3 regions of the Latilactobacillus parasakei genome follow, and region 3 is predicted to be linked to each of the others. Evidence: a T-box and tRNA genes for the amino acid it is inferred to sense, from the RefSeq annotation. Region 3 holds a T-box; the other regions hold tRNA genes.

Region 1 (10,304 bases), 380 kb from region 3:
CGTTAATAAGCGCCACTTTAAGATTCGACCATTAGAGAGTAATTCCCCAAAGGAAACTGGAAAGTGAGTAACTAAATGACAAAAACAAACTACGCAGGCTATTTAATCGATTTAGACGGGACAGTTTATCGCGGTAGCGAACAGATGCCAGAAGCACGTGATTTTATTGAACGGCTCCAAGCTAAGAACATCCCTTTTATGTTTTTAACGAATAACACCACTAAATCACCCGCAGCGGTGATCAAAAATTTAGCAGATAACCATGATATTCATGCAACCGAAGACCAAGTTTACACCCCATCATTGGCAACGGCGCGTTATTTGTTAAACCTAAATGGCGGTCAAGCAAATGGCAAGACAGTGTATGTCATCGGCGAAATTGGTTTGAAACAAGCTTTATTAGATGCTGGTTTTAGAACTAACGAATATGATCCAGACTACGTGGTGGTTGGCTTAGACTACGATGTCACTTACCACAAATTTGAATTGGCAACGCTCGCGATTAAACGCGGCGCTCTTTTTATTGGGACGAATGCCGATACCAATTTACCTAATGAACGTGGCTTAGTGCCTGGTGCAGGTTCAGTGATTGCCTTAGTTGAACGCGCAACACAACAATCAGCGCTTTATATCGGTAAACCAGAAAAAATCATTATGGAAATGGCACTCGAACAATTTGGGTTAACCAAGGACCAAGTGGTAATGGTCGGCGATAACTATAATACAGACATCAAAGCGGGCTTAAATGCTGAAATGGCAACCTTATTAGTTTATACGGGCGTTTCAACACCGGCTGATTTGGCAAAAGTCACGGCGCAACCAACGCATATTATTAATAGTTTAGCCGAATGGGAAGTTTAAGCGGCGTTAAAAAAACGGGTAACTGGCTAGTTTTTTATCTCAGTATCGTTAGTGGAAGCATTCTAGCGGCGATTGCCATCGGTTGGTTGAGTTATGACTTGGTAAGCCGGCAGCTTCATTTAGCGGCGCAAATGCAGATGAGCCAAGCGACGTTAATGCACGAGTTTAACCGCTTGATGCGTTATTTGGTTTTGCCGGGGGGACAATCGCTAGTGTTGCCACATTTCAAGATGTCAGCAAATGGCTTGGCGCATTTTAAGGAAGTTAAACACCTCTTCTTATTAACGGCGGTCATTTTCCTGGTGACGATTGTGCCGGCACTGAGAGGCTGGCGGCGTGATTTTAAGTCGGGGAGGCAATGGCGCTATATTCGCCCGATGCAAGTCGCGCTGGTTATGCCGATTGTAATTGGGTTGATTGCCAGTGTTAGCTTTGATCGCTTTTTCGTGTTATTTCATGAATTACTATTTCGCAACCTCGACTGGCAGTTTGACCCGCTGTTAGATCCCATTATTCTAGTGTTACCCGAGCAGTATTTTATGCTGTGCTTTATCTGCTTTTTTGTCATCCTCGAAGGTCTTTTTCTGATTATTTTGTGGCGGGCAAAGAAGTCATTGAAAATTTGTTAAGAAGCTCTAATGATGCTTGTTTTAGGATTAATATTCGGTATGCTAGAAAAGTGAGTACCGACAAATGAAAATATAGGAGTATCAACATGACGCAGTTAATTGATTTTGTGTTACATATCGACGCGCATCTGGTCAATATTGTCAATCAGTTTGGCAATTGGACGTATGTGATTTTGTTTGCGATTATTTTTGTAGAAACCGGGGCAGTCATCTTACCGTTTCTACCGGGGGATTCATTATTATTTGCCGCAGCTGCTTTAGCGGCTCGAACAGATAATGATTTGAATATCTGGGTATTTGCCGCATTATTCTTAGTTGCCGCAATTGCGGGCGATTCTTTAAACGAACAAATTGGTAAAAGAGTCGGGATGGCTGCAACTAAGAGCCGTTTCTTCGGGAAGTTTATCAATACTGAAAAGATTGAAGAGGCCCAGGTCTTCTTTAACAAGTACGGTGGCAAGACGATTACCATTGGCCGTTTCATGCCAATTATTAGAACCTTCGTCCCATTTGTCGCCGGTGGTAGTCAAATGTCATTTGGCAAGTTCTTCCGGTATGATGTTATCGGGAGTGTCTTGTGGGTAGTCCTTTGTTGTGGGGCCGGCTACTTCTTCGGAAACATCGCAGTCGTGAAGGAACATTTCTCATTGGTCGTTTTAGGCATTATTGCCGTTTCATTAATTCCAATGGTCATCACCGCGGTTAAGAGTCAATTAAAGAGCCGAAAAGCTAAATCATAATAAAAAAAGCGCACTGCCTGATTCTCGTTTGAGATCAGACGGTGCGCTTTTAAATTACATAATAGAAGTACTGTGAAGTGGTTGGCGCTTTTCAGGGTAGAGTTTGGTTAAAAGTTCGGTCACGGCAACTGGTGCTTCACCAAAGCCACTCGCAATTAACTTCACCTTACCAGGATAGGTAGCAATATCACCAATCGCATAGACGTTTGGTAAGTTGGTTGCCATTTGTTGGTTAACGCTGACTTGGTGATGATTGAGTGTTAAGCCCCAATCACGGAGAATCCGTGTATCGGAGATAAAACCGTAGTTGACGAGTAATTTATCGACAACTAGTTGTTCTTGATCGGTTGATTTCATTTTATTGAGTGAAAGGGCGAGTTGATGATCAACCTCTGTGAGACCGTCAATTAAAAATGGGGTCTTAATTTGAATAGAAGAGTTCATCAAAGCATCGACACTGCTTTCCAGACCCCGGAACTGATCACGACGGTGGATGATATAGACTTGTTTGGCGACTTTTTCGAGCATGAGGGCCCAATCAATCGCAGAATCGCCACCACCAGCAACGGCTACGGTTTGATCTTTAAACTGTGCCATTTCTTTAGCGAAGTAGTGGATATAGTTATTTTCCCATTCAGGTTGATAATCAACGGCTAGTTTTCGGGGCGTAAAGGCACCATTCCCGACGGCAATAAGCACACCGCGCGTGTGCGTTGTTCCTTTAGATGTTTCTAGGATGTAAGTACCGTCTTCTTGGGGTAATATCGCCTTAACAGATGTTTCTAGTTGGGTTGTCGGTTCAAAGACGGCTAATTGTTCAGCCAAGTTAGCGGTGAGCTGAGCACCAGTAATGCCTTTGAAACCGGCCACATCGAAGATTTCTTTTTCAGGATAGAGCGTTGCGACTTGGCCGCCTAGTTCGGGGAGGCTCTCGATGATTTGCACATCGGCTTTACGCATGCCTGCGTAGTAAGCAGCAAACATGCCAACGGGACCGCCACCGATTACGGTAATATCAAAAAGATGGTTAGGATCAAGCATAGGATAACTTCCTTCTATAGTAGACTTCTGAAATAGTATACTAGAAAAAAATTAGGAAAGCATGTTAAAAAGAAATAATAATAGTAATTTCTAGATTAATTCGCTATTATATACTGTGAATTAAAAACATTTAGGAGGTCTATCATGACATTTCCACAATTAGATTTAGAAAACTTTGCAGGACCAACAGCAACTTTTGATACCAACCATGGTGAATTCACTGTTGCGCTATTCCCAGAACAAGCGCCTAAGACGGTTGAAAACTTCATCGGCTTAGCTGAAAAAGATTACTATGACGGTATCGTCTTCCACCGAGTAATTAACGACTTCATGATTCAAGGTGGCGATCCTACAGGTACAGGTATGGGTGGCGAAAGTTTATGGGGCCAAGCCTTTGGCGATGAATTTAGCCAAGAACTTTTCAACTTGAACGGTGCGCTATCAATGGCTAATGCTGGACCTAATACAAATGGTAGCCAATTCTTTATCGTGACTAATGAACACATCAACCCAAGCATGATGTCTCAAATGCCAGGTGCTGGCTATCCTGAAGAAGTGATCGCAGCTTACGAAAAGGGTGGCACACCTTGGTTAGATCACAAACATACTGTCTTTGGACAAGTTTTAAGTGGCATGGACGTTGTTAATGAAATTAATGCTGTTGAAACAGGGATGCAAGACAAACCTGTTGATCCAGTGGTTATCAACCACATTTCAATCAAAAACTAAAAATGATACCCAGTTGATTTGTAAACTGGGTATTTTTTATTGGATTTTAATAAAGATAGGGTAGGTTGTTTCAGATGGCTTGCCTTTTACCAAGGACAAGGATTAGAATAGATAGGATAATTAAAGTTGGAGGACAATATGGTTTATCGAATTGGACAAAAAGTGACAGGCACCGTAACAGGGATTCAACCGTATGGTGTCTTTGTGGCATTAGATGAATCAGTTCAAGGCTTGATTCATATCTCGGAGTGCGGTCATGGTTTTGTGAAGGCACTAGACGAGCAATTTACAGTAGGACAGCAATTAGATGTATTAGTGTTAGATGTTGATGAATACACGCATAAGATTAGTTTGTCATTACGTGCACTTCATAAGGCACAGGATCTACTACCGCAACGAGCAAAGAAACATTATTGGACTAACCGTCGGATTCAAACGGGTTTTGCACCGATTGCGGAGCGATTACCGGGATGGACTAAAGCAGCAATTGAAGAATTAAACCAAAGGGGTAAATAGATGAGTGCTAAAGTAGCAGGAACAATCATGTACAAGACAAAGCAAGGTCAATATGATTTTTTAGTACAAAAACAAGCTGATACTGACTATAAAATGTTATCTACACATAAAGATTCAGATCAAACACCATTAGCTGCAGTTTTAAATGCCATTAAAGCGACGATTAAAATTGATGTTAATGAGCTAAGATTGATTAATTTAGCCAATATTAACCTTGAAGGTGAGAATGTTTCGTTTTTTGTCTTCCAATGGAGTGAACATCCGGCCGAATTCTATGACGAACAATTGCAAATAATTGCGAAATCGGGTTATCGGTTCGCAAACCCTAGTGAAATCACGGAATTGCTTGATAAATTGGAAGTAACAGGCGTTCCGCACCTAAATTAATTCGGACAATCACTGCATATCTATTCAAAAATGTCCGTTTTTATAACTTTTTACATTTTTATTCAAAAAAATGTAAATAAATGCTTGACGATATATCGGAATGTTGGTATAGTAGTCTATGTTGTCAGCGAGGCAATTGATAATCATCAAAAACAACGTCATCGAATTTAAAAGTTTTGAATATTTATTCAAAAAATATTTAAAAAAAGTTCTTGACAAGTTAGTACGAAAGATGATATATTAATTAAGCTGTTTCAACGCAGTAGATCTTTGAAAACTGAACAAAGTTTTGATAAACCAAATGTGTAGGGTCGCCCTTCGGGGCACAACATATTTGCGAAGTCAATTTCGCTAGCAAATAAATTAAGTAACAAAACAAGAGCTACAAACTTTTAATCGAGAGTTTGATCCTGGCTCAGGACGAACGCTGGCGGCGTGCCTAATACATGCAAGTCGAACGCACTCTCGTTTAGATTGAAGGAGCTTGCTCCTGATTGATAAACATTTGAGTGAGTGGCGGACGGGTGAGTAACACGTGGGTAACCTGCCCTAAAGTGGGGGATAACATTTGGAAACAGATGCTAATACCGCATAAAACCTAACACCGCATGGTGTAGGGTTGAAAGATGGTTTCGGCTATCACTTTAGGATGGACCCGCGGTGCATTAGTTAGTTGGTGAGGTAAAGGCTCACCAAGACCGTGATGCATAGCCGACCTGAGAGGGTAATCGGCCACACTGGGACTGAGACACGGCCCAGACTCCTACGGGAGGCAGCAGTAGGGAATCTTCCACAATGGACGAAAGTCTGATGGAGCAACGCCGCGTGAGTGAAGAAGGTTTTCGGATCGTAAAACTCTGTTGTTGGAGAAGAATGTATCTGATAGTAACTGATCAGGTAGTGACGGTATCCAACCAGAAAGCCACGGCTAACTACGTGCCAGCAGCCGCGGTAATACGTAGGTGGCAAGCGTTGTCCGGATTTATTGGGCGTAAAGCGAGCGCAGGCGGTTTCTTAAGTCTGATGTGAAAGCCTTCGGCTCAACCGAAGAAGTGCATCGGAAACTGGGAAACTTGAGTGCAGAAGAGGACAGTGGAACTCCATGTGTAGCGGTGAAATGCGTAGATATATGGAAGAACACCAGTGGCGAAGGCGGCTGTCTGGTCTGTAACTGACGCTGAGGCTCGAAAGCATGGGTAGCAAACAGGATTAGATACCCTGGTAGTCCATGCCGTAAACGATGAGTGCTAGGTGTTGGAGGGTTTCCGCCCTTCAGTGCCGCAGCTAACGCATTAAGCACTCCGCCTGGGGAGTACGACCGCAAGGTTGAAACTCAAAGGAATTGACGGGGGCCCGCACAAGCGGTGGAGCATGTGGTTTAATTCGAAGCAACGCGAAGAACCTTACCAGGTCTTGACATCCTTTGACCACTCTAGAGATAGAGCTTTCCCTTCGGGGACAAAGTGACAGGTGGTGCATGGTTGTCGTCAGCTCGTGTCGTGAGATGTTGGGTTAAGTCCCGCAACGAGCGCAACCCTTATTACTAGTTGCCAGCATTAAGTTGGGCACTCTAGTGAGACTGCCGGTGACAAACCGGAGGAAGGTGGGGACGACGTCAAATCATCATGCCCCTTATGACCTGGGCTACACACGTGCTACAATGGATGGTACAACGAGTTGCGAGACCGCGAGGTTTAGCTAATCTCTTAAAACCATTCTCAGTTCGGATTGTAGGCTGCAACTCGCCTACATGAAGCCGGAATCGCTAGTAATCGCGGATCAGCATGCCGCGGTGAATACGTTCCCGGGCCTTGTACACACCGCCCGTCACACCATGAGAGTTTGTAACACCCAAAGCCGGTGAGGTAACCCTTCGGGGAGCCAGCCGTCTAAGGTGGGACAGATGATTAGGGTGAAGTCGTAACAAGGTAGCCGTAGGAGAACCTGCGGCTGGATCACCTCCTTTCTAAGGAATAATACGGAAAACCTTGTACATTTGCGAAATCAAAACTTTGTTTAGTTTTGAGAGGTCTACTCTCATCATTAAGGACGTTTTTGGGCCTATAGCTCAGCTGGTTAGAGCGCACGCCTGATAAGCGTGAGGTCGATGGTTCGAGTCCATTTAGGCCCATTGTACCAATTTAATAGTTTCATTATGGGGGATTAGCTCAGCTGGGAGAGCGCCTGCTTTGCACGCAGGAGGTCATCGGTTCGATCCCGTTATCCTCCATTGATGACAATAGTCATCGTAACTTTGTTCTTTGAAAACTGGATAATAAGTAATATATTAGTTTTAAAAGCCGAGAAAAACATTGCGTTTTAAAGAGTTTTTTAATAATAGAAATATGAATTAGTTCATATCGCTAAACTCAAATAATAACCCTTTACCGTAGGTAAAGATAGGTTAAGTTATAAAGGGCGCATGGTGGATGCCTTGGCACTAGGAGCCGATGAAGGACGGTACTAACACCGATATGCTTCGGGGAGCTGTAAGTAAGCTTTGATCCGGAGATTTCCGAATGGGGGAACCCAATACTTTTAATCGAGTATTATCATTAAGTGAATACATAGCTTAATGAAGGTAGACGAGGGGAACTGAAACATCTAAGTACCTTCAGGAAGAGAAAGAAAAATCGATTCCCTAAGTAGCGGCGAGCGAACGGGGAAGAGCCCAAACCAAGAAGCTTGCTTCTTGGGGTTGTAGGACAGAACTTTGGAGTTACCAAGTTAAGTTGTAATCGAATCAGCTGGGAAGCTGAGTCAAAGAGTGTGATAACCACGTAGATTAAACAACTTAACCTCCGTTCTGGATCCTGAGTACGGCGGAACACGTGAAATTCCGTCGGAATCCGGGAGGACCATCTCCCAAGGCTAAATACTCCCTAGTGACCGATAGTGAACCAGTACCGTGAGGGAAAGGTGAAAAGCACCCCGGAAGGGGAGTGAAATAGATCCTGAAACCATGTGCCTACAATTAGTCAAAGCTCGTTAATGAGTGATGGCGTGCCTTTTGTAGAATGAACCGGCGAGTTACGTTTATATGCGAGGTTAAAGTGAAAAGCTGGAGCCGTAGCGAAAGCGAGTCTGAAATGGGCGAGTGAGTATATAGATGTAGACCCGAAACCAAGTGACCTACCCATGTCCAGGTTGAAGGTGTGGTAAAACACACTGGAGGACCGAACCCACGTCAGTTGAAAATGGCGGGGATGAGGTGTGGGTAGCGGTGAAATTCCAATCGAACTTGGAGATAGCTGGTTCTCTCCGAAATAGCTTTAGGGCTAGCCTCGGAATATTGGATCATGGAGGTAGAGCACTGTTTGGACTAGGGGCCCGTCATGGGTTACTGAATTCAGATAAACTCCGAATACCATTGATTTAGTTCCGGGAGTCAGACTGCGAGTGATAAGATCCGTAGTCGAAAGGGAAACAGCCCAGATCACCAGTTAAGGTCCCAAAATTTATGTTAAGTGGAAAAGGATGTGGCGGTGCACAGACAACTAGGATGTTGGCTCAGAAGCAGCCACCATTTAAAGAGTGCGTAATAGCTCACTAGTCGAGTGCCGCTGCGCCGAAAATGTACCGGGGCTAAACATAATACCGAAACTGTGGGTGGACACGTAAGTGTCCGCGGTAGGAGAGCGTTCTAAGGGCGATGAAGCTAGATCGTAAGGACTAGTGGAGCGCTTAGAAGTGAGAATGCCGGCATGAGTAGCGAAAGATCAGTGAGAATCTGATCCACCGTATGACTAAGGTTTCCTGGGGAAGGCTCGTCCTCCCAGGGTTAGTCGGGACCTAAGGCGAGGCCGAGAGGCGTAGTCGATGGATAACAGGTTGATATTCCTGTACTAGTTTATTTTGTTTGAATGATGGAGGGACGCAGGAAGCTAAGGAATGCACACGACTGGAAATGTGTGTCCAAGCAACAAGTCTTGAGTTGAGTGAAATGCTTGATTCTTTAAGGACAAGTTGTGATGGGGAGCGAAATTAAGTAGCGAAGTTCCTGATGTTACACTGCCAAGAAAAGCTTCTAGTGAGAAATAAACTACCCGTACCGTAAACCGACACAGGTGGTCGAGGAGAATATCCTAAGGTGAGCGAGTGAACTCTCGTTAAGGAACTCGGCAAAATGACCCCGTAACTTCGGGAGAAGGGGTGCTGACCGTCAGGTCAGCCGCAGTGAATAGGCCCAAACAACTGTTTATCAAAAACACAGGTCTCTGCAAAATCGTAAGATGACGTATAGGGGCTGACGCCTGCCCGGTGCTGGAAGGTTAAGAGGATGAGTTAGCGCAAGCGAAGCCCAGAATTGAAGCCCCAGTAAACGGCGGCCGTAACTATAACGGTCCTAAGGTAGCGAAATTCCTTGTCGGGTAAGTTCCGACCCGCACGAAAGGCGTAATGATTTGGGCACTGTCTCAACGAGAGACTCGGTGAAATTATAATACCCGTGAAGATGCGGGTTACCCGCGACAGGACGGAAAGACCCCATGGAGCTTTACTGTAGCTTGATATTGAGTGTTTGTACAGTTTGTACAGGATAGGTAGGAGCCGTAGAAATCGGAACGCTAGTTTCGATTGAGGCGTTGGTGGGATACTACCCTAACTGTATGACCACTCTAACCCGCGCCACTTAGCGTGGCGGGAGACAGTGTCAGGTGGGCAGTTTGACTGGGGCGGTCGCCTCCTAAAGTGTAACGGAGGCGCTCAAAGGTTCTCTCAGAATGGTTGGAAATCATTCGTAGAGTGTAAAGGTATAAGAGAGCTTGACTGTGAGATTGACAAATCGAGCAGGGACGAAAGTCGGACTTAGTGATCCGGTGGTTCCGTATGGAAGGGCCATCGCTCAACGGATAAAAGCTACCCTGGGGATAACAGGCTTATCTCCCCCAAGAGTCCACATCGACGGGGAGGTTTGGCACCTCGATGTCGGCTCATCGCATCCTGGGGCTGTAGTCGGTCCCAAGGGTTGGGCTGTTCGCCCATTAAAGCGGTACGCGAGCTGGGTTCAGAACGTCGTGAGACAGTTCGGTCCCTATCCGTCGCGGGCGCAGGAAATTTGAGAGGAGCTGTCCTTAGTACGAGAGGACCGGGATGGACATACCTCTGGTGTACCAGTTGTGCCGCCAGGCGCATCGCTGGGTAGCTATGTATGGCAGGGATAAACGCTGAAAGCATCTAAGTGTGAAGCCCCCCTCGAGATGAGATTTCCCATTCCTTTATGGAAGTAAGACCCCTGAAAGATGATCAGGTAGATAGGCTAGGAGTGGAAGTACAGCGATGTATGGAGCGGACTAGTACTAATCGGTCGAGGACTTAACCAAAGGTGCAATGTTTGGCTTTTGAAATGAAAATATTACTTATTATGCAGTTTTGAGAGAACGAAGTTCTTCTCAGTGCGAAA
Region 2 (10,304 bases), 1.0 Mb from region 3:
GGGGCTTCAATTCTGGGCTTCGCTTGCGCTAACTCATCCTCTTAACCTTCCAGCACCGGGCAGGCGTCAGCCCCTATACGTCATCTTACGATTTTGCAGAGACCTGTGTTTTTGATAAACAGTTGTTTGGGCCTATTCACTGCGGCTGACCTGACGGTCAGCACCCCTTCTCCCGAAGTTACGGGGTCATTTTGCCGAGTTCCTTAACGAGAGTTCACTCGCTCACCTTAGGATATTCTCCTCGACCACCTGTGTCGGTTTACGGTACGGGTAGTTTATTTCTCACTAGAAGCTTTTCTTGGCAGTGTAACATCAGGAACTTCGCTACTTAATTTCGCTCCCCATCACAACTTGTCCTTAAAGAATCAAGCATTTCACTCAACTCAAGACTTGTTGCTTGGACACACATTTCCAGTCGTGTGCATTCCTTAGCTTCCTGCGTCCCTCCATCATTCAAACAAAATAAACTAGTACAGGAATATCAACCTGTTATCCATCGACTACGCCTCTCGGCCTCGCCTTAGGTCCCGACTAACCCTGGGAGGACGAGCCTTCCCCAGGAAACCTTAGTCATACGGTGGATCAGATTCTCACTGATCTTTCGCTACTCATGCCGGCATTCTCACTTCTAAGCGCTCCACTAGTCCTTACGATCTAGCTTCATCGCCCTTAGAACGCTCTCCTACCGCGGACACTTACGTGTCCACCCACAGTTTCGGTATTATGTTTAGCCCCGGTACATTTTCGGCGCAGCGGCACTCGACTAGTGAGCTATTACGCACTCTTTAAATGGTGGCTGCTTCTGAGCCAACATCCTAGTTGTCTGTGCACCGCCACATCCTTTTCCACTTAACATAAATTTTGGGACCTTAACTGGTGATCTGGGCTGTTTCCCTTTCGACTACGGATCTTATCACTCGCAGTCTGACTCCCGGAACTAAATCAATGGTATTCGGAGTTTATCTGAATTCAGTAACCCATGACGGGCCCCTAGTCCAAACAGTGCTCTACCTCCATGATCCAATATTCCGAGGCTAGCCCTAAAGCTATTTCGGAGAGAACCAGCTATCTCCAAGTTCGATTGGAATTTCACCGCTACCCACACCTCATCCCCGCCATTTTCAACTGACGTGGGTTCGGTCCTCCAGTGTGTTTTACCACACCTTCAACCTGGACATGGGTAGGTCACTTGGTTTCGGGTCTACATCTATATACTCACTCGCCCATTTCAGACTCGCTTTCGCTACGGCTCCAGCTTTTCACTTTAACCTCGCATATAAACGTAACTCGCCGGTTCATTCTACAAAAGGCACGCCATCACTCATTAACGAGCTTTGACTAATTGTAGGCACATGGTTTCAGGATCTATTTCACTCCCCTTCCGGGGTGCTTTTCACCTTTCCCTCACGGTACTGGTTCACTATCGGTCACTAGGGAGTATTTAGCCTTGGGAGATGGTCCTCCCGGATTCCGACGGAATTTCACGTGTTCCGCCGTACTCAGGATCCAGAACGGAGGTTAAGTTGTTTAATCTACGTGGTTATCACACTCTTTGACTCAGCTTCCCAGCTGATTCGATTACAACTTAACTTGGTAACTCCAAAGTTCTGTCCTACAACCCCAAGAAGCAAGCTTCTTGGTTTGGGCTCTTCCCCGTTCGCTCGCCGCTACTTAGGGAATCGATTTTTCTTTCTCTTCCTGAAGGTACTTAGATGTTTCAGTTCCCCTCGTCTACCTTCATTAAGCTATGTATTCACTTAATGATAATACTCGATTAAAAGTATTGGGTTCCCCCATTCGGAAATCTCCGGATCAAAGCTTACTTACAGCTCCCCGAAGCATATCGGTGTTAGTACCGTCCTTCATCGGCTCCTAGTGCCAAGGCATCCACCATGCGCCCTTTATAACTTAACCTATCTTTACCTACGGTAAAGGGTTATTATTTGAGTTTAGCGATATGAACTAATTCATATTTCTATTATTAAAAAACTCTTTAAAACGCAATGTTTTTCTCGGCTTTTAAAACTAATATATTACTTATTATCCAGTTTTCAAAGAACAAAGTTACGATGACTATTGTCATCAATGGAGGATAACGGGATCGAACCGATGACCTCCTGCGTGCAAAGCAGGCGCTCTCCCAGCTGAGCTAATCCCCCATAATGAAACTATTAAATTGGTACAATGGGCCTAAATGGACTCGAACCATCGACCTCACGCTTATCAGGCGTGCGCTCTAACCAGCTGAGCTATAGGCCCAAAAACGTCCTTAATGATGAGAGTAGACCTCTCAAAACTAAACAAAGTTTTGATTTCGCAAATGTACAAGGTTTTCCGTATTATTCCTTAGAAAGGAGGTGATCCAGCCGCAGGTTCTCCTACGGCTACCTTGTTACGACTTCACCCTAATCATCTGTCCCACCTTAGACGGCTGGCTCCCCGAAGGGTTACCTCACCGGCTTTGGGTGTTACAAACTCTCATGGTGTGACGGGCGGTGTGTACAAGGCCCGGGAACGTATTCACCGCGGCATGCTGATCCGCGATTACTAGCGATTCCGGCTTCATGTAGGCGAGTTGCAGCCTACAATCCGAACTGAGAATGGTTTTAAGAGATTAGCTAAACCTCGCGGTCTCGCAACTCGTTGTACCATCCATTGTAGCACGTGTGTAGCCCAGGTCATAAGGGGCATGATGATTTGACGTCGTCCCCACCTTCCTCCGGTTTGTCACCGGCAGTCTCACTAGAGTGCCCAACTAAATGCTGGCAACTAGTAATAAGGGTTGCGCTCGTTGCGGGACTTAACCCAACATCTCACGACACGAGCTGACGACAACCATGCACCACCTGTCACTTTGTCCCCGAAGGGAAAGCTCTATCTCTAGAGTGGTCAAAGGATGTCAAGACCTGGTAAGGTTCTTCGCGTTGCTTCGAATTAAACCACATGCTCCACCGCTTGTGCGGGCCCCCGTCAATTCCTTTGAGTTTCAACCTTGCGGTCGTACTCCCCAGGCGGAGTGCTTAATGCGTTAGCTGCGGCACTGAAGGGCGGAAACCCTCCAACACCTAGCACTCATCGTTTACGGCATGGACTACCAGGGTATCTAATCCTGTTTGCTACCCATGCTTTCGAGCCTCAGCGTCAGTTACAGACCAGACAGCCGCCTTCGCCACTGGTGTTCTTCCATATATCTACGCATTTCACCGCTACACATGGAGTTCCACTGTCCTCTTCTGCACTCAAGTTTCCCAGTTTCCGATGCACTTCTTCGGTTGAGCCGAAGGCTTTCACATCAGACTTAAGAAACCGCCTGCGCTCGCTTTACGCCCAATAAATCCGGACAACGCTTGCCACCTACGTATTACCGCGGCTGCTGGCACGTAGTTAGCCGTGGCTTTCTGGTTGGATACCGTCACTACCTGATCAGTTACTATCAGATACATTCTTCTCCAACAACAGAGTTTTACGATCCGAAAACCTTCTTCACTCACGCGGCGTTGCTCCATCAGACTTTCGTCCATTGTGGAAGATTCCCTACTGCTGCCTCCCGTAGGAGTCTGGGCCGTGTCTCAGTCCCAGTGTGGCCGATTACCCTCTCAGGTCGGCTATGCATCACGGTCTTGGTGAGCCTTTACCTCACCAACTAACTAATGCACCGCGGGTCCATCCTAAAGTGATAGCCGAAACCATCTTTCAACCCTACACCATGCGGTGTTAGGTTTTATGCGGTATTAGCATCTGTTTCCAAATGTTATCCCCCACTTTAGGGCAGGTTACCCACGTGTTACTCACCCGTCCGCCACTCACTCAAATGTTTATCAATCAGGAGCAAGCTCCTTCAATCTAAACGAGAGTGCGTTCGACTTGCATGTATTAGGCACGCCGCCAGCGTTCGTCCTGAGCCAGGATCAAACTCTCGATTAAAAGTTTGTAGCTCTTGTTTTGTTACTTAATTTATTTGCTAGCGAAATTGACTTCGCAAATATGTTGTGCCCCGAAGGGCGACCCTACACATTTGGTTTATCAAAACTTTGTTCAGTTTTCAAAGGTCTACCTTATATGAATCGTCGCTGTTTGAAATTTAAAATCCCATAAGCAACGCAATTAATCATATCATGCGATCAAGTTGATGTCAACTACTTTTTAAAAATAATTTTTATCAACTTTTCAATCACACGTTCATCTCTCGACAACATAGAATATCTTACCATCCTAGTGTGACAACGTCAATCACTATTTTCACATTTTTTTAAAAAACTTGAAAATAACCTTTACCGAGCTTAAAAAAACCGTTTTAATCCATTAAAAAACCGCCCTAATTGCGCCACTGATTATCTCTTATAACACTTTTAAATCGCGATTTCGCCACCATTTTCACGAATTGGTATAGTTGAAAGGCGTATTGGCTAACAAATCATGCAAATTTGTTAGCCAATACGCCTTAATCACCGCTAATAGAAGTCTTCCAAGCGTTCATAATCTAATATTTCGACTTGCCGTCCTTGTCTTTTTATCAATTGACGCTGTTCTAATTGTTTTAATTGTCGTGATAAAGTTTCTGGTGTCGTCCCAATATACGTTGCTAATTCTTTTAACTTCATCGGGATTTTAACCGTCAACGTCTCACTGACCTTCACCAAAGCCAATAAATAAGTCACAATTCGCGATTCAACCGATTCGATATTCATCAGATTGGCTTGTTGTTCCAACTTAATCATCTTATTAGCCGTTACTTCTAAAAGTTTCAAACTAATTTCCGGATAAGTTAATAGTAGTTCTTGAAAAGGTGCGCGAGGTAATGTGCAGATTACACTGTCTTGGAGTGCCTCACCATATACTTGTTCCTCCTGATTCGTAAAGAGCAACTTCTCACCTTCAAAGTCACCCGGTTCCATAATCCGTAACAGTTGTTCTTTACCCGCTGCGGATAATTGATAAACCTTAATACTCCCACTGGCCAGAATCACTAGGCGTTTTTGCGCAGTCGGACTAATGACTTGCTGACCCTTAGCAACCTTTTCGTGGTGCGTTAGCGCCGAAATCTTCAGGAGACTATCGTGATCAAGGTGACTAAATATCGGTACTAGTTCTGCACAAATATGTTGTTCAACAGTTGCCACACGCCCACTTCCTTCTATTTAGTCGTCATCTTCTTCATCTAAACCTTCACGCGCATCCTTACCCAGTTGATTTTGCAATACGCGAATTTGATGTTGGTTATACCCTAACATATCAATCATATCAGTTACTAAAGCAAATCGTTCTTCTTTTTGGGCGAGCTTGATCGCCCGTGATACGAATAGGTTGGCGGTGTTAAAATCGTTGACCAATTCCGCCATCATAGCAGGCACATCCCAATACTTGATGCGAGCATCTTCAGTAAGCATCAAGTATTCAGTGTATTCCGCTTGGGTCGTCGGGATTACTTCGCCCTCATCCAATAATCGTTCGGCCGTCTTATCTAATAGCATATCATTTTCAGTTAATAAAGTTGCCACTTGTGCCTTGAAGGTGCCATTATCAATCCCTTTGGCAGACCACTTCATCTGACGGAGTTTGCGCCGTTGGATTGTGAGATTGGCCATAATGTGGCCGATCATTGCACCAGCCGTTGGTGTATGGTGATCCACATCCGCTTGTTTCAGTTCTGCTTGGTAACGTGCTTCAATTGCCGCTGTTGTTAACATCTCAATGCCCCCCTATTTAACCTTCACACTTTTAACCTTGTAGCCCAGATCCGTAACCACTTGGGTCAATTGTTCTGGGTTAGTCGTTGTTTCATCATATTCAGTTTTCACTTTGCTTGCATTAAATAGTACCTTGACTGATTCGACGCCTGCTTGTTGACTAACACCCGCTTGAATTTTTTGCATACATGATGGGCATGAGAGCTCATCTAATTGCATCACTAATTTTGCCATAACAAAAACCACCTTTTCTTCATTTGATACCTTTACTATACTGCCGGTCGCATAATTAAAAATTGATCGTCATCAAGTTTAGCGAACTTTAAACCGAATTAAGCGCATCGCGTTTAAAATGACGACTAAAATACTAATTTCGTGAACCAACATCCCGCTGGCCATTTGAACGTAGCCTAAAATCAATCCTAATAGAAGTAACGCGACCGTTCCAACCGCAATCACGATGTTTTGAACCGTATTACGGGCTGTCGCCTTAGTGAGGTAATCGGCGTAGACGACTTCAGAAAGTGTCGATTGCATCAATACAATATCCGACGTTTCAATTGCGACATCTGTGCCGGAACCCATCGCGATCCCAATGTCCGCAAGCGCTAATGAGGGACTATCATTGATGCCATCCCCGATAAAAGCGACTTTTTGGCCTTTTGCTTGGTACCTTTTCAAGTAATCAATCTTCTCCGCTGGTAACAAGTTCGCGTGAAATTCTGTGATCCCCACTTCGCGGGCAATGGCTGCCGCTGTTTTTTCATTATCCCCGGTCAGCATCACAAGCTTTTTAACGTCGGCCTTTCTCAAACGGGCCAAAGCTGCTTTGGCGTCCGGTTTCACCGTATCCGCAATCCCGATAATCAGCGCCAATGTTTGATCAATCGCCACCAACACTGTTGATTGCCCAGCCCTTTGACTGGCTTCAATCACCGCGCGTTGTTGCTCATCAATGATAATGCCGGCGTCCGTCAATAACTGCGCGCGGCCAATTCGAACCACTTGTTCCCCGACTTGGGCTTTAACCCCCAGCCCTTTGAGCGTTTCAATGTGAGTGACAATCGGTAAAGCCGTTAAGCCTTGTTGTTGGACATAGCTAACCACCGCCAGCGCTAATGGATGATCCGATTGCTTTTCGACGGCTGCAGCTAATTCCAAAACAGTCGCTTCATCAGCCGCATAGTTCACAACTTGTGCTACTGCCGTTTCGCCTTTAGTGAGTGTCCCCGTCTTATCGAAAACCATTGTATCGATCCCGGCCATCTTATTAACCACCTCGCCGCCTTTAATCAAGACGCCGTTTTTCGCACCGTTACCAATCCCAGCAACGATTGAAACTGGCGCGCCAATCACTAAGGCACCTGGGCAACCCAACACTAAAATCGTAATCGCTAATTTAAAATCGCGTGTGATCAAGCCGACCACTAACGCTAATACCAACACTGCGGGTGTGTAGTATGTCGCAAAACGATCGATAAACTTTTCCGCCGGTGATTTACTATCCTGCGCTTCTTCCACCAATTCAACAATTTGGGCAAAAGTCGTGTCATCCCCAACTTGATTAGCGACTACGGTCAGCGTGCCATTGTCGACAATCGCGCCAGAATAGACGCTGGCGCCAACTTCTTTTTTAACCAGCTGTGCTTCACCCGTAATACTGGCTTCATTAACAAAGGCACTTCCCGTGATAACCGTCCCATCAACTGGCACCTGACCACCCGCTTTGACTAAAACGTGATCGCCAATTACCACATCGTCGACATCGACTGCCGTCACAGTGCAGTCATCCGCAACCACTTGTGCGGTTTGAGGTGCCATCTCCGATAATGACCGGATTGATTCCCGGGTCTTTTTAAGTGTTCGTTGTTCAAGATAACTCCCGAATAAGAATAAAAAGGTCACAATCGCCGATTCGTTGTATTCGCCAATAACAAAGGCCCCAATCACCGCAATGGTCACCAATAAATCGATGCTCACCACTTTGACCTTCAAGGCTTGGTAAGCCTGCATCAAAATCGGCGCCACCCCAAGCACTGAAGCAATTAACAATAGCCCTTGCATCCCAATAACCGGCTCACCTAACCAGCGCCAACTGTAAGCTACCGCAATTAGTAGCCCTACAATCATCGCAATTTGATTCTTAGACGCTTGTAACGATTTTTGAAATCGCATTTGAATCCCTTCTTTCTATCTGTTGTCTCCATTATAGAAGGCCCGTGATCGAAAGAACTTGATGATCATCAAGTTAGTAAAAATTAAAAAACGGATTTTATTAGTAAAACAATTTGCGTTAAAATGTTTTTTACTAAAAATATAAATAAACATTAAAGCCTTATATATCGGATTATTAAAGCTAATTTAAATCCTAAAAATAAAAACTACCTTGAATTAGTTATTTACTTTTTTACTAAAAAATACTATTATAAATTCAAGAAAACGTTTTCAATTATAAATAGACTATTCAAATTCGAGGGTGAGTATATGGCAACAACCTGGTTCCAAGACGCAAAAGTCTACATTGAACAAAAAACAGCACACAACGCAACGACTATCGGACCATTTTTCCCACACACAACACTTGCTGGCCACTATCAGCTAGCTGAACCGCAATGGTGGACGGCTGGTTTCTGGCCCGGTATTCTCTGGCACCACTATCATGCCACTCAAGACCAAGCAACAGCTGCTTTAGCTGAACAACTTGAAGAAAAGATGCAACCACTCTTAAGCGACCCTAGCAAACTCGATCATGATATGGGATTCATGTGGACCCTAACCAGTTTAGCGCGCTACGATTTAACGCACGATTCGAAAGCCAAAACGAACGCTTTGTTAGCAGCCACCTTATTACTCGGTCGCTTCAATAGTGCTGGCCGTTATTTAGAAGCTTGGAATAGTTGGCAAGGTGCCGACGATACTAGCGGGATTGTCATTATCGATAGTTTGATGAACATCAGTCTCCTTTATTGGGCAAGCGAAGAAACGAGTGATCCCCGTTTTGCAGTTGCCGCAACGCAACATGCCGAAACTATCTTGCGCGAATTCGTTCGCGAAGACGGTTCCGTCCATCACATGGTCAACTTCGACTCTGCTACTGGCGAAGTACTTGAAAAAATTGGCGGCCAAGGATTTGCCGAAACGAGCGCTTGGTCTCGCGGTTGCGCCTGGGCCATTTATGGTTTTGCAATTGCTTATCACTATACACAAAAGCCTGAATTCTTAGCGGCTTCAATGAAAATTGCAAATTACTTCTATTTACACACGGCTAATAGCGACGTACCACTATGGGACTTCAAAATTCCAGCTAATACGGCTCAAACAAAGTACGATTACACCGATTCTTCGGCCGCAGCAATTGCCGCTTGTGGCTTTCTACTATTAGGTCGCATCGCCGCTCCTGAAGAACAGGCCTTTTACCACGATGCTGGCGCGGATTTATTGAAACGCCTCTATGATCACGCTACAACACCAACGACTGATACTGCATTGATCACTCACGGCACTGGTCATTGGCCAGAACAAAAGAATCTGGACACCGGTCTGATTTACGGCGATTACTTCTTCTCCGAAGGCATTTATCAATTAAATGACGTTTATAACATTTTCTGGTTAGGAGGCCACTGGCATGATGCAACCCTACAATCAAACACTCAAGAATAACCCTTTAAAAACACGCGCCGATTATGAACAAGCGTTAATTTCATTAATCGACCCCGTCTACAACTTAATGACGGCTCAAAAAGCAACCGGCCGTGTCCATCTCGGCACAAGTGGCGCCGTTTATGATGAACCACGCCGCGATATCGAAGGTTTTCTACGGAGTTTATGGGGCTTAGGCCCTTTGTGTAGCACGCCTGAACGAGCTGCCACTTATTCAACCTATTTTAAAGCTGCCACCGACGGTATTCTAGCAGGCACCGATCCACAATCACCTGAATATTGGGGCCAATTGACAGATTACGATCAATTATTTGTTGAAATGGGGTCTTTAGCAACTTTTCTAACCTTAACACGTGGTTTCTTCTGGGAAACATTAACCGACCAACAACAAACTAATATCCACCAATGGTTAGATCAAATTAACCATCGGACAATTCCACCAACCAACTGGTTATTCTTCCGCATCCTAGTTGATTCATTTTTCGAAACAGTCGGCTTGCCGGTACCTAATGACCAAATTACTCATGATTTAGCCGACATCGACGGTTACTACCTAGATGACGGCTGGTATTTCGATGGTTATCGCAATCAAATCGATTACTATATCGCCTGGGGAATGCAGTATTACGGCTTACTCTTCAGTACGCTCACACCTGAAAAAGATAATCCTCACATCACCGCTTTCCGCGAACGAGGCGCACGATTTGCCGCCACTTTCAAAGATTGGTTTGCCGCTGACGGTGCCGCATTACCTTTTGGTCGTAGTCAGGCCTATCGCTTTGCTCAATCCTCATTCTGGGCAGCGGCCGCTTTCACGCACACGCCTTTAAAAGACGTTTCACTTGGCGAGGCAAAATATCTACTCCTAAATAATATGCGCCAATGGTTCCAAAAACCAATTTTCAATAGCGACGGCACCCTTTCAATCGGCTACGGTTACGCTAATTTAAATATGGC
Region 3 (10,304 bases):
TCGGGAAGGTCACTGTTCATCTTGAAGAACAGGCTTATACTGAGTTGATTATCCCTAAGGATGCTTGGCAGTTTGAACAACTTTTAGTTAGTTCATTCCGATTAGATACGATTATTGCGGCGGTCTATAACATGTCGCGACAACGTGCTAAGGAACTGGTTCAAGGCAATAAAGTGAAATTGAATTGGCAAGCCTTTGATAAGCCTGATTTTGAATTGGACTTATTAGACATTATCTCTGTACGCGGCTATGGTCGGATTCAGCTTAAATCAATTGATGGTCAAACACGTAAAGAAAAGTACCGTGTCACACTAGGTATTCTGAGAAAATAATAGAAATGTTGAAAATGACGGAGGGATTTCAGAATGGTTTTAACACCTTTAGATATTCATAACAAAGAGTTCGGCAATAAGATGCGGGGTTACAATCCTGATCAAGTTAATGACTTTTTAGATCAAGTGATTAAGGATTACGAATCAGTTTTAAATGAAAATGATGCTTTAAAAGCAGAACTAAAATCAAGTGATGAAAAGGTCACTTACTTTAACGAATTAAAAGATGCCTTGAACCAATCAATCATTGTGGCCCAAGAAGCAGCCGATAAAGTTAAAGAAAATGCTAAAAGAGAAGCAGAAATTATTCAAACTGAAACAGAAAAGAATTCTAAATCAATCTTGAATGATGCGACTGAAAAAGCCAACCACATTATTGAAGATGCAACGGAACGTGCTAAACAAATCGCCATCGAAACTGATGATTTGAAGAAACAAACACGTATTTTCCGTCAAAGATTACAAGTGATGCTTGAATCACAATTGGAAGTTGTTAAGAGCCCTGAATGGACAGATCTATTATCTAAAGATGATTTAGCTGGTCATGAAACATTATCTGCAGAAATTGACCTCACAGACCTTGACAGCAAGAAGCATAATCTAGTAGACTCAGAGACAGTAGTTAAACCATGGGATGATATTACGACGGATGACTTTTCTGATCAAACAACCCACACGATTGTTTTCCCTGATGACAAGTTACCAGAAGTAGCTGAAGAAGAAACACCCGAAGCACCAGAAGTTAAAGCTGATACTTTGGATGATGAAATTCATTCAGAAGAAACTCATAATGACTATGGCTATAATCCAATTGAACAAGATGATAGCGAACCATTAACAGACAATAACAAGAATTAACAAATTAAATAACATTTAAGCGAGCCAACGACTGGTGGAAGGTTGGTAATGCTCTATTTAGTGTGTATCACCTTGTTGTTTTTCAGATGAAATCAAGTAGTTTGAAACGGTCAATGCCCGTTAACGCATCTTAAGGAGGGTCTTGGACTCTCAAAATTAGGTGGTACCACGAAGATTTCGTCCTATAGCGGGCGGGGTCTTTTTTTGTTTTAAAAAATTGAGGAGTGATTTAATGCGTATCAAAGAAACATTAAACTTGGGTAAGACAGCTTTCCCAATGCGAGCAGGTTTGCCTAATCGTGAAATCGACTGGCAAAAGGGTTGGGCCGATAATAACCTTTATCAACAACGGCAAAAATTAAATGAAGGCAAACCATCATTCGTGCTTCATGATGGTCCTCCATTTGCGAATGGCAATATCCACATGGGTCACGCCTTAAATAAAACAAGTAAAGATATCATCGTTCGTTACAAATCAATGAACGGTTTTCGCGCACCTTTTGTCCCTGGTTGGGATACACATGGCTTACCAATCGAACAAGCCTTGGCCAAAAAAGGTATCAAGCGAAAGGAAATGAGCCTTGTTGACTATCGTAAACTTTGTTATGACTATGCTATGGAACAAGTCAACAAGCAACGCCAAGATTTCAAACGCCTTGGCATTTCTGCTGATTGGGATAACCCATACATCACTTTAACAGCTGATTTCGAAGCTGAAGAAATTCGCGTCTTCGGTGAAATGGCTAAAAAAGGCTATATCTATAAAGGTAAGAAGCCAGTTTACTGGTCACCTTCATCAGAATCAACATTAGCTGAAGCTGAAATTGAATACAAAGACATCAAGTCACCATCAATGTATGTTGCGTTTAACGTTGTTGATGGTAAAGATTTATTAGATGCTGACACAAAATTTATCATCTGGACAACAACACCATGGACAATTCCTGCTAACTTAGGGATTGCTGTTAACCCAGCTTTCGATTACGTACAAGTATTAGCTGACGGTCAAAAATACGTGGTTGCTGCAGAACGCTTGAACAAGATGACTGATCTTCTTGGTTGGGAATCAGTTGAAATCTTGAAGACTTTCAAGGGTGCTGACATGGAATTAATGACAGCTCGCCACCCATTATATGACCGTGAATCATTGGTGATCTTAGGGAACCACGTGACATTAGAAACTGGGACTGGTTTAGTGCATACGGCACCAGGTCACGGTGAAGATGATTACAACGCTGGGACCAAATACAAGTTACCAGTGCTTTCAGTCGTTGACAGCAAAGGGATCATGACTGAAGACGCTCCTGGCTTTGAGGGTGTTTATTACGATAAAGCCAACCCAATGGTGACAGAAGCGCTTGAAAAGAACGGTTCATTATTGAAACTCGACTTCTTCACGCATAGTTACCCACATGACTGGCGGACAAAGAAACCAGTTATCTTCCGGGCAACAGCACAATGGTTCGCTTCAATCGATGCATTCAGAGATCAAATCTTAGCACAAATCGAAAAAGTTGAATTCATGCCAGAATGGGGTAAGACGCGTCTTTACAACATGATCCGTGATCGTGGCGATTGGGTTATCTCTCGTCAACGGGCATGGGGTGTGCCATTACCAATCTTCTACGCTGAAGACGGTACGGAAATCATCACACCAGAAACAATCGAACGTGTAGCACAACTCTTTGCAGAACACGGTTCAAACGTTTGGTTTGAATGGGATGCTAAAGACTTATTACCAGCTGGCTTTACACATCCTGGTAGCCCAAATGGTGAATTTACAAAAGAAAAAGATATTATGGATGTTTGGTTTGATTCAGGTTCATCACATCAAGCTGTTTTAGCTGCTCGTGATGAATTAACTTATCCAGCAGACTTAATCTTAGAAGGTTCAGATCAATATCGTGGTTGGTTTAACTCAAGTTTAATCACGAGTGTTGCGGTTGGCGAAGTGAGCCCTTATAAAGCTGTTATCTCACAAGGCTTCGTCTTAGACGGTAATGGTCGTAAGATGAGTAAATCACTTGGGAACACAATCCTACCTGAAAAGATCATCAAACAAATGGGTGCAGATATTGTCCGCCTCTGGGTAGCCTCAGTCGATGCTAGTTCAGATGTGAAAGTGACAATAGAAAACTTCCAACAAGTCAGTGAAGCTTACCGGAAGATCCGGAACACAATGCGCTTTATGATTGCTAACACAACCGACTTTGATCCTGCCAAAGATACAGTTGATTACGCAGAATTAGGCTCAGTTGATAAGTTCATGTTGGTCCGCTTAAACGCAATCATTGCAAGTTGTAAAGCAGCTTACGATGCTTACGATTTTGCCACAGTTTATAAGACAATCAATATGTTCTTAACGAACGAATTATCAGCCTTCTACTTAGACTTCGCTAAAGACGTTGTTTATATTGATGGCCAAAATGATGCACCTCGTCGTAACATGCAAACTGTTTTCTATGCAGTAGCCGTTGCCTTGACGAAGTTATTGACACCAATCTTGCCACATACAGCTGAAGAAATCTGGAGCTACTTACATGAACCAGAAGAATTCGTTCAATTAGCTGAAATGCCAGAAGTTGAACACTTTGCCGGTGAAGAAGACTTAGTCGCAACATGGAACGCCTTCATGGGGATTCGCGACGATGTCTTAAAAGCCCTTGAAACAGCCCGGATGGACAAGGTCATCGGTAAGTCATTAGAAGCTGCTGTAACACTTTATCCAAACGAAGCCAATGCTGCTTTATTAGCTTCATTGGATGCTGATGTTAAACAATTATTGATTGTCTCACAATTAACGATTGCAGATCAAAACTCAGAAGTCCCAGCAGAAGCCACACAATTTGACGGCGTTGCTGTTAGTGTTGCGCATGCTGAGGGTGACGTTTGTGATCGTTGTCGGATGATTAAAACCGACGTCGGTTCAGACGACAAGTTCCCAATGCTTTGTGCGCGTTGTGCTGCGATTGTCACAGCCAACTACCCAGAAGCAGTTGCTGAAGGTTTAGAAAAATAAACATAATGCTTAAAAAAGCTCAGATATACCGCGTTATTGCGGCAATCTGAGCTTTTTTGTGCGAAAAATTTGATAACGATTACATTAATCTTAGTCTTTGTTAATGTTTAAACATGACTTATCATTTTTTTGATAAACTAGAAGAGGAAAAATTAAGAAGGGGTGGGTAAATGGGGCAAGGACAAGTTATGAAGCAACATATGGCATTAATTTTAATGCAATTATTATCAAAGAAACGGCAACGAAAATTAACCGTCGCTGAGTTTTTAGAACAGGCAGAGGTCTCACGAACGACCTTTTATTATCATTTTCCAAATGGGATGTGTGGTCTGTTTAGATGGACATTAGAGCAAGAGGTACTAGCGCTGGTGAGGCAGGCGATTTGCGCCGGCCACTGGGAAGAGGGCTGTCATGAGATGGTCCAATTCATTATGCGTTATCCTGAATTTTGTTTAAATCTCTATCGTTTCTCGGATGAAATGCTGCGTTGTGCTTTCTTTGAATCCTTCACAACGACTGTCTTTAAACAAGTACTTGAAAAATATCGACCACACTATACTGATTCGGAGTTGAAAGACTTTGAGATCTTTTACAGTGGGGCACTCATTAACCAAATTGATCGTTGGTTTGAAGGTAATTTAAAAGAATCTGGCGAGGCCGTTGATGTGCGCGTCTGTTTTAATTTACGTCAAATCGAACGGCTGATGAAATAACAACTGTACAAATGAAGCGTTTTGTTCGGGATTAGAACAAGACGGCGTGTTTGTCAGTGGTGATGAAATCATGATTTGGTAAACTAAGAGTGTACCAAAATAAAGGGAAACGCAACAACCATTATGGAAAGCTCGACCAATTGGTCGGGCTTTTTATGATAGTTACGTTGCAATATGATTGAACGAAAAATCGATTTATAGTCGTTTGATTGACTGTTATTAGGCTGACTCTTTTACCTATGTAACGGCCTCTGTTAAGCATTTTTGAATGCTATAATAAAAAAATCTTGAGTATTGAGATAACAATGGAGGAGTAAATTATGAAAGCCTATCAGACAATTTTATTATCGAGTATAGTTTTAAGCACACTAAACACGGGGACCGTATTAGCCGATACAGCGAATCAAAAAACAACTACGGATCAAACAGAACAGACCAAGGCCGTTGCCAATAGTAGTCGTGTCACTTCAACGAGTCAATCTAATGGCGCTACTACAAGCTCAGCAACATCAGTGAGCGCTGTTGCACCCAAAACAGCAGTTCAACAACCAACCAGTCAAACAATAAGTGCTAAAGAAGTCACACCTGTTGCCACACAACAAACGCAACAATCAGTTAGTCAAACAAAAGCAACACCAACTGCAACACAACAAGCTGGCAGTGTTGTCTTGACGGCTGCCAATTTTCCAGACGCTGGATTGCGAAAAAAGGTCAGTCAATTTGATTCAGACAAAGACGGTGTTTTATCACCGACTGAATTAACAAAGATAACATCACTTAACTTGTATAATACCGGTGTGAAAGATATAACGGGAATTAAATTATTGACCCATCTATCAAACTTAGATGCTAGTTTTTCGGAGCTCACCAAATTAGATCTACGGGGAATGACGTCATTAACTAAGCTCGATTATAGTGAAAGCCCCAATTTGACAGAAATTGATATTAGAGAGTGTCCTAATTTAATTTCAGCCTTTCATTCAGTGAAAAACGAAACGGTTTATATCTCAGCGGGAATGACGCAATACATTGGTTGTCCGTACGTTGATGAGCATACTGGACACATCGTCATTGATTTGGGCGGGGTTGCTCAAACCCAACCAAATGGTTCAAAAACGGTTGATTTAAGTCGTGTGATTTCACCTGATTTATTGGCAGTATTTAAAAAACACCAACAACCTGGTTTTGATGTTAATACGAATATTCTGACAATTCCAGCTAATCAGACAAGTTCAACCTATATTGCGGGTAAAGATCATATGTATAAAGATACAAACTGGTTATTCTACACCAATTATGATAAACAAGCCTTACCTGTAACAGCGAAATATGTTGACGAACAGGGGCAAGAATTAGCAAAATCAGAAACCTTTAAAGGCGATTTAGGCGAACAATATAAGACTGTCCAAAAAGATATTGCTGGTTATACATTAAAAGAAGTCCAAGGCCAAGCGACTGGAACGTATGCTAAGCAAGCTCAAACGGTGACGTATGTCTATGTGAAAAAGACAGCGGTCGTTACTGAAAAAGGGACGGTCACAGCGAAATACGTTGACGAAAAAGGGCAAGAGATTGCGAAGTCAGAAATCTTGAGTGGCAAAGTGGGTGACCAATATACCACTAATCAAAAAGCTATCGACGGCTATACATTCAAAAAGGTAGAAGGTACGACAACTGGCAAGTACACAAAGGCTAGCCAAACGGTAACCTATGTTTATACGAAAAAAGCCGCAGTCGTTACTGAAAAAGGAACGGTCACAGCGAAATACGTTGACGAAAAAGGGCAAGAGATTGCGAAGTCAGAAATCTTGAGTGGCAAAGTGGGTGACCAATATACCACTAATCAAAAAGCTATCGACGGCTATACATTCAAAAAGGTAGAAGGTACGACAACTGGCAAGTACACAAAGGCTAGCCAAACGGTAACCTATGTTTATACGAAAAAAGCCGCAGTCGTTACTGAAAAAGGAACGGTCACAGCGAAATACGTTGACGAAAAAGGCCAAGAGATTGCGAAATCAGAAATTTTGAGTGGTAAAGTGGGTGACCAATACACCACTAATCAAAAAGCTATCGACGGCTATACATTCAAAAAGGTAGAAGGTACGACAACTGGCAAGTACACAAAAGCCAGCCAAATGGTAACCTATGTCTATGCTAAGAAGACTGTTGTAACAGAAACGCGCCCAACAACACCTAATAAACCAAATAATCACGTTAACAAGACGCCAAATATCAATCAACAAACAACCATTAAAGAGACAGGTAAAAAGAAACTACCACAAACTGGCACTAATAATGTTTTAGGTGTAACAGTTGCTGGTTTACTATTAACCGCAGCAGCTGGCTTCAAATTGATTTTAGGACGTAAACAAAATTAGACTAATTAAAAAGGTGACCTTATAAAGGTCACCTTTTTGTGTGTGCTAATCAATATTAATAAAGTAATCGGGAAAGGCATCGATCAAGGTTTGCTGTTCTTCAAGCATCAAGTGTAAGTGATTGACCACTAGTTTAGTAGCTAGCGGTGTATCGTTGGCCTTGACCGCTTTGAGAATCGCTAGATGTTGATCAATCAATTTCTGCCATTTAAGATTTGTAATCTTTAAGCGGAGCCAACGGAAACGTGTCAGTTGGCTGTTGAGAATTTGAAGCCACTCCCAGATTTGCGCCTTATCAGCAGCAATGTAAAAAGCTTTATGGAATTCATCATCCATTGCAAAAAAGCCCTGCGCATCGTTTTGTTGATAGTAATATTCTTGTAATTTAATGATTCGTTCTAGTTCTGGTGTGATAGTATCAGTACTCTTAGCAATCGCTTCTTTAACAATTTCCTTTTCGATATTTTCACGAACAAAACGTGCATTTTTAGCACTCTCTAAATCAATTTTAGCGACATAGGAACCACTTTGGGGGACAACATCAATTAAGTTATCTTTTTTTAGATGGATTAACGCTTCTCTAACTGGTGTTCGACCTAAATCGATATCGCTGGTAATCATGTTTTCTGAAATCTTTTGGCCCGGAATGTAATCGGCTAATAAGATTTTTTGTTTAATCAGTTCATAAGCGGTCCGTTGCATGTTGGTTGTATTCATCGTTAACATTTTCAAGCCTCACTCTCGTAATCATTTTACTTGTTTTTTGATAGCATGGCAATGAAAGCGATTCAAAAAACTATTGACACATGTCCTCCTTTGGATTATATTGTAAGCGTAAACAAACATACTAGTATATCAGTTTATTAATTTTTTTTTAGCGGTTAATGTGTGCTATTGAGCAAACAACTAGGAGGATTCCGATGGAAAAGAAAAAAAGAATTTATACGCCTAAAGAAGTGACGATTGGTCGGTCACTTGCGTATGGTTTAACGGATGTCATGGGCGGTGCCGCGTTTACGATTGTAGGTGCCTTTTTACTTTATTTCTTTACCACTTTTGCCGGCTTAACTGCGGTTGAAGGGGCTGCTATTATTGGGATTGCAAGAATTGTAGACGCTATCACAAGTTTAGTGATGGGAAGTTTGACCGATAACTTTTATAAAACAAAATTGGGGAAGCGCTTTGGGCGTCGCCATTTCTGGCTTTTAATCGGTTCACCATTGATGTTGGAATATGTTTTGATGTGGGTTACAGGGATGAACTTCTGGTATTATCTAATTGTTTATCTATTATTTGAAATTATTGCTGCTTCAGTTTTAATTCCTTGGGAAACCTTACCAACTGAAATGACGACCGACTATAAGGCACGGACAAAGATGTCAACTTGTCGGATGTTCATTTCAGCAACAGGGACCTTTTTAGCAACGTTTGTGCCAGGACAAATTATTAATATGATGGGGCAACATAATGCGTATGCGTACTTTGTTAATGCCTTAGTTTTTGCTTTGATCTTTGCTGCTTGTATCATGGCCGCTAACTTAGCAACTTGGGAACGTGAAATTACCCCTGAGATGGAAGCAGAATTTGCTAAGGCACCTAAATTAGGCCTCTGGGGCGGTTTGAAAAAACAAGTTAAAGATTATTTCTCAACACTCAAAATTAAGAGTTTTAGAAAGCATTTATTGATCTACCTGTTCTCATTCACTGGTAAAGATGTCTATAACACGATTTTCGTTTACTTCGGTGTTTCTTGTTTAGGTATTTCCGCAACTAATTCAGCTAACATCCTATCATTATCATTTGTTGGGATTTTGGTAACAGTTATTGCTGGTTTCTTAATGGTTAAAAAGGGTCCCCGGTTCTTATTCTTATCAGGTTATTCAATCATGTTCCTGATGTTGGGTGCCTTTTACATGATCTATCGGGTTAAACCAGACAACATTATGATGTGGTTGATAATTGTCGGCTTAATTTACCAAGTCGGCCGGGCAACATTAGAGTTTACGCCATGGAACGTCTTTCCATTTATTCCGGACTTAGATGAAATTGTTACTAAACAACATCGTGAAGGGATTTATGCAGCTGTGATGACTTTTGTACGTAAATCAACAGTTGCGATTGCGACTTTCGTTGTTGGGTTAGTCTTACAATCAGGTGGCTATAAAGAAGGCCAAACCGTTCAAAGTGTTGGGACGCAAGATACAATCGTCAGCATCTTAATCATCGGAACGGGTGGTTTAATCTTAATTGCTTTTTGTGTGGCTTTAACCTTTAAGTTAAATCGGGATACGCATGATATTTTAGTTGACGAAATGAATCGTCTAAAAGAAGGTGGTTCAAAAGCTGATGTCACACCTGAAGCTAAAGAAGTTGTCGAAGAATTAACCGGCTTTAAGTACGATCAAGTTTGGAATGAAGACAATGCTAAATAAGAGATTGAGAGGGGATTTACAATGGTTCATTTAACAGATGATTATCGGTTCCACAAAGAAGCTTTTGAAGCAGGTGCGATTAACGTACCGCAATATTCACAAATGGCAATCGATGAAGAAACGAATAACGCACCGGTTTGGGTTCATTTTGGTGGTGGGAATCTCTTCAGATGTTTCCACGCTGCGATTGCGCAATCCTTATTAAATCAAAGCGAATTGAAAAGCGGTGTAGTCGTTGCGGAAACTTATGATGACGAAGTGGTCAGCCGTATTTATCGGCCATATAACAATCGTATTTTACAAGTGATTACCAAAGCGGATGGTCAATTTGAAAAGCATTTATTGGCAAGTGTCGCGGAAAGTTATTTCTTTAACCAAAGTAATCAAACGGATTGGCAAGCAATGATGGCCATTTTTGCAAAACCAAGTCTCCAATTTGCCACTTTCTCAATCACTGAAAAAGGGTATAACTTATGGCAAAGTAACGGCGACTTATTAGAGATGGTCGCCCAAGATATTGAAAATGGCCCCAAAGCGCCATTAAATAATATGGCCGGTGTGACGGCACT

The links. A T-box is a leader RNA that pairs with one kind of tRNA and senses whether it is charged. The one in region 3 lies ahead of ileS (isoleucine--tRNA ligase), so its partner is inferred to be a tRNA-Ile.
Region 1: it has a tRNA-Ile gene. The T-box ahead of ileS (isoleucine--tRNA ligase) is inferred to sense a tRNA for this amino acid. The anticodon was not compared.
Region 2: it has a tRNA-Ile gene. The T-box ahead of ileS (isoleucine--tRNA ligase) is inferred to sense a tRNA for this amino acid. The anticodon was not compared.

Annotation. Positions count from the first base shown of each region.
Region 1 covers NZ_CP186861.1:1,007,711-1,018,014, reverse strand. Annotated here, with positions in the region: gene ACPBEH_RS05400 (YutD family protein) at 1-67, shown strand, start outside; gene ACPBEH_RS05395 (TIGR01457 family HAD-type hydrolase) at 76-861, shown strand; gene ACPBEH_RS05390 (TIGR01906 family membrane protein) at 849-1,490, shown strand; gene ACPBEH_RS05385 (VTT domain-containing protein) at 1,577-2,230, shown strand; gene ACPBEH_RS05380 (NAD(P)/FAD-dependent oxidoreductase) at 2,285-3,271, opposite strand; gene ACPBEH_RS05375 (peptidylprolyl isomerase) at 3,416-4,000, shown strand; gene ACPBEH_RS05370 (CvfD/Ygs/GSP13 family RNA-binding post-transcriptional regulator) at 4,139-4,516, shown strand; gene ACPBEH_RS05365 (hypothetical protein) at 4,517-4,903, shown strand; rRNA gene ACPBEH_RS05360 (16S ribosomal RNA) at 5,296-6,869, shown strand; tRNA gene ACPBEH_RS05355 (tRNA-Ile) at 6,961-7,034, shown strand; tRNA gene ACPBEH_RS05350 (tRNA-Ala) at 7,061-7,133, shown strand; rRNA gene ACPBEH_RS05345 (23S ribosomal RNA) at 7,306-10,224, shown strand.
Region 2 covers NZ_CP186861.1:1,673,144-1,683,447, reverse strand. Annotated here, with positions in the region: rRNA gene ACPBEH_RS08360 (23S ribosomal RNA) at 1-1,914, opposite strand, end outside; tRNA gene ACPBEH_RS08355 (tRNA-Ala) at 2,087-2,159, opposite strand; tRNA gene ACPBEH_RS08350 (tRNA-Ile) at 2,186-2,259, opposite strand; rRNA gene ACPBEH_RS08345 (16S ribosomal RNA) at 2,351-3,924, opposite strand; gene ACPBEH_RS08340 (Crp/Fnr family transcriptional regulator) at 4,452-5,120, opposite strand; gene ACPBEH_RS08335 (ferritin-like domain-containing protein) at 5,139-5,687, opposite strand; gene ACPBEH_RS08330 (heavy-metal-associated domain-containing protein) at 5,700-5,921, opposite strand; gene ACPBEH_RS08325 (heavy metal translocating P-type ATPase) at 6,000-7,862, opposite strand; gene ACPBEH_RS08320 (glycoside hydrolase family 88 protein) at 8,172-9,347, shown strand; gene ACPBEH_RS08315 (DUF2264 domain-containing protein) at 9,313-10,304, shown strand, end outside.
Region 3 covers NZ_CP186861.1:630,013-640,316, reverse strand. Annotated here, with positions in the region: gene ACPBEH_RS03295 (RNA-binding protein) at 1-332, shown strand, start outside; gene ACPBEH_RS03290 (DivIVA domain-containing protein) at 366-1,190, shown strand; T-box leader at 1,168-1,378, shown strand; gene ileS (isoleucine--tRNA ligase) at 1,423-4,209, shown strand; gene ACPBEH_RS03280 (TetR/AcrR family transcriptional regulator) at 4,380-4,922, shown strand; gene ACPBEH_RS03275 (MucBP domain-containing protein) at 5,243-7,303, shown strand; gene ACPBEH_RS03270 (GntR family transcriptional regulator) at 7,349-8,029, opposite strand; gene ACPBEH_RS03265 (MFS transporter) at 8,224-9,735, shown strand; gene ACPBEH_RS03260 (mannitol dehydrogenase family protein) at 9,757-10,304, shown strand, end outside.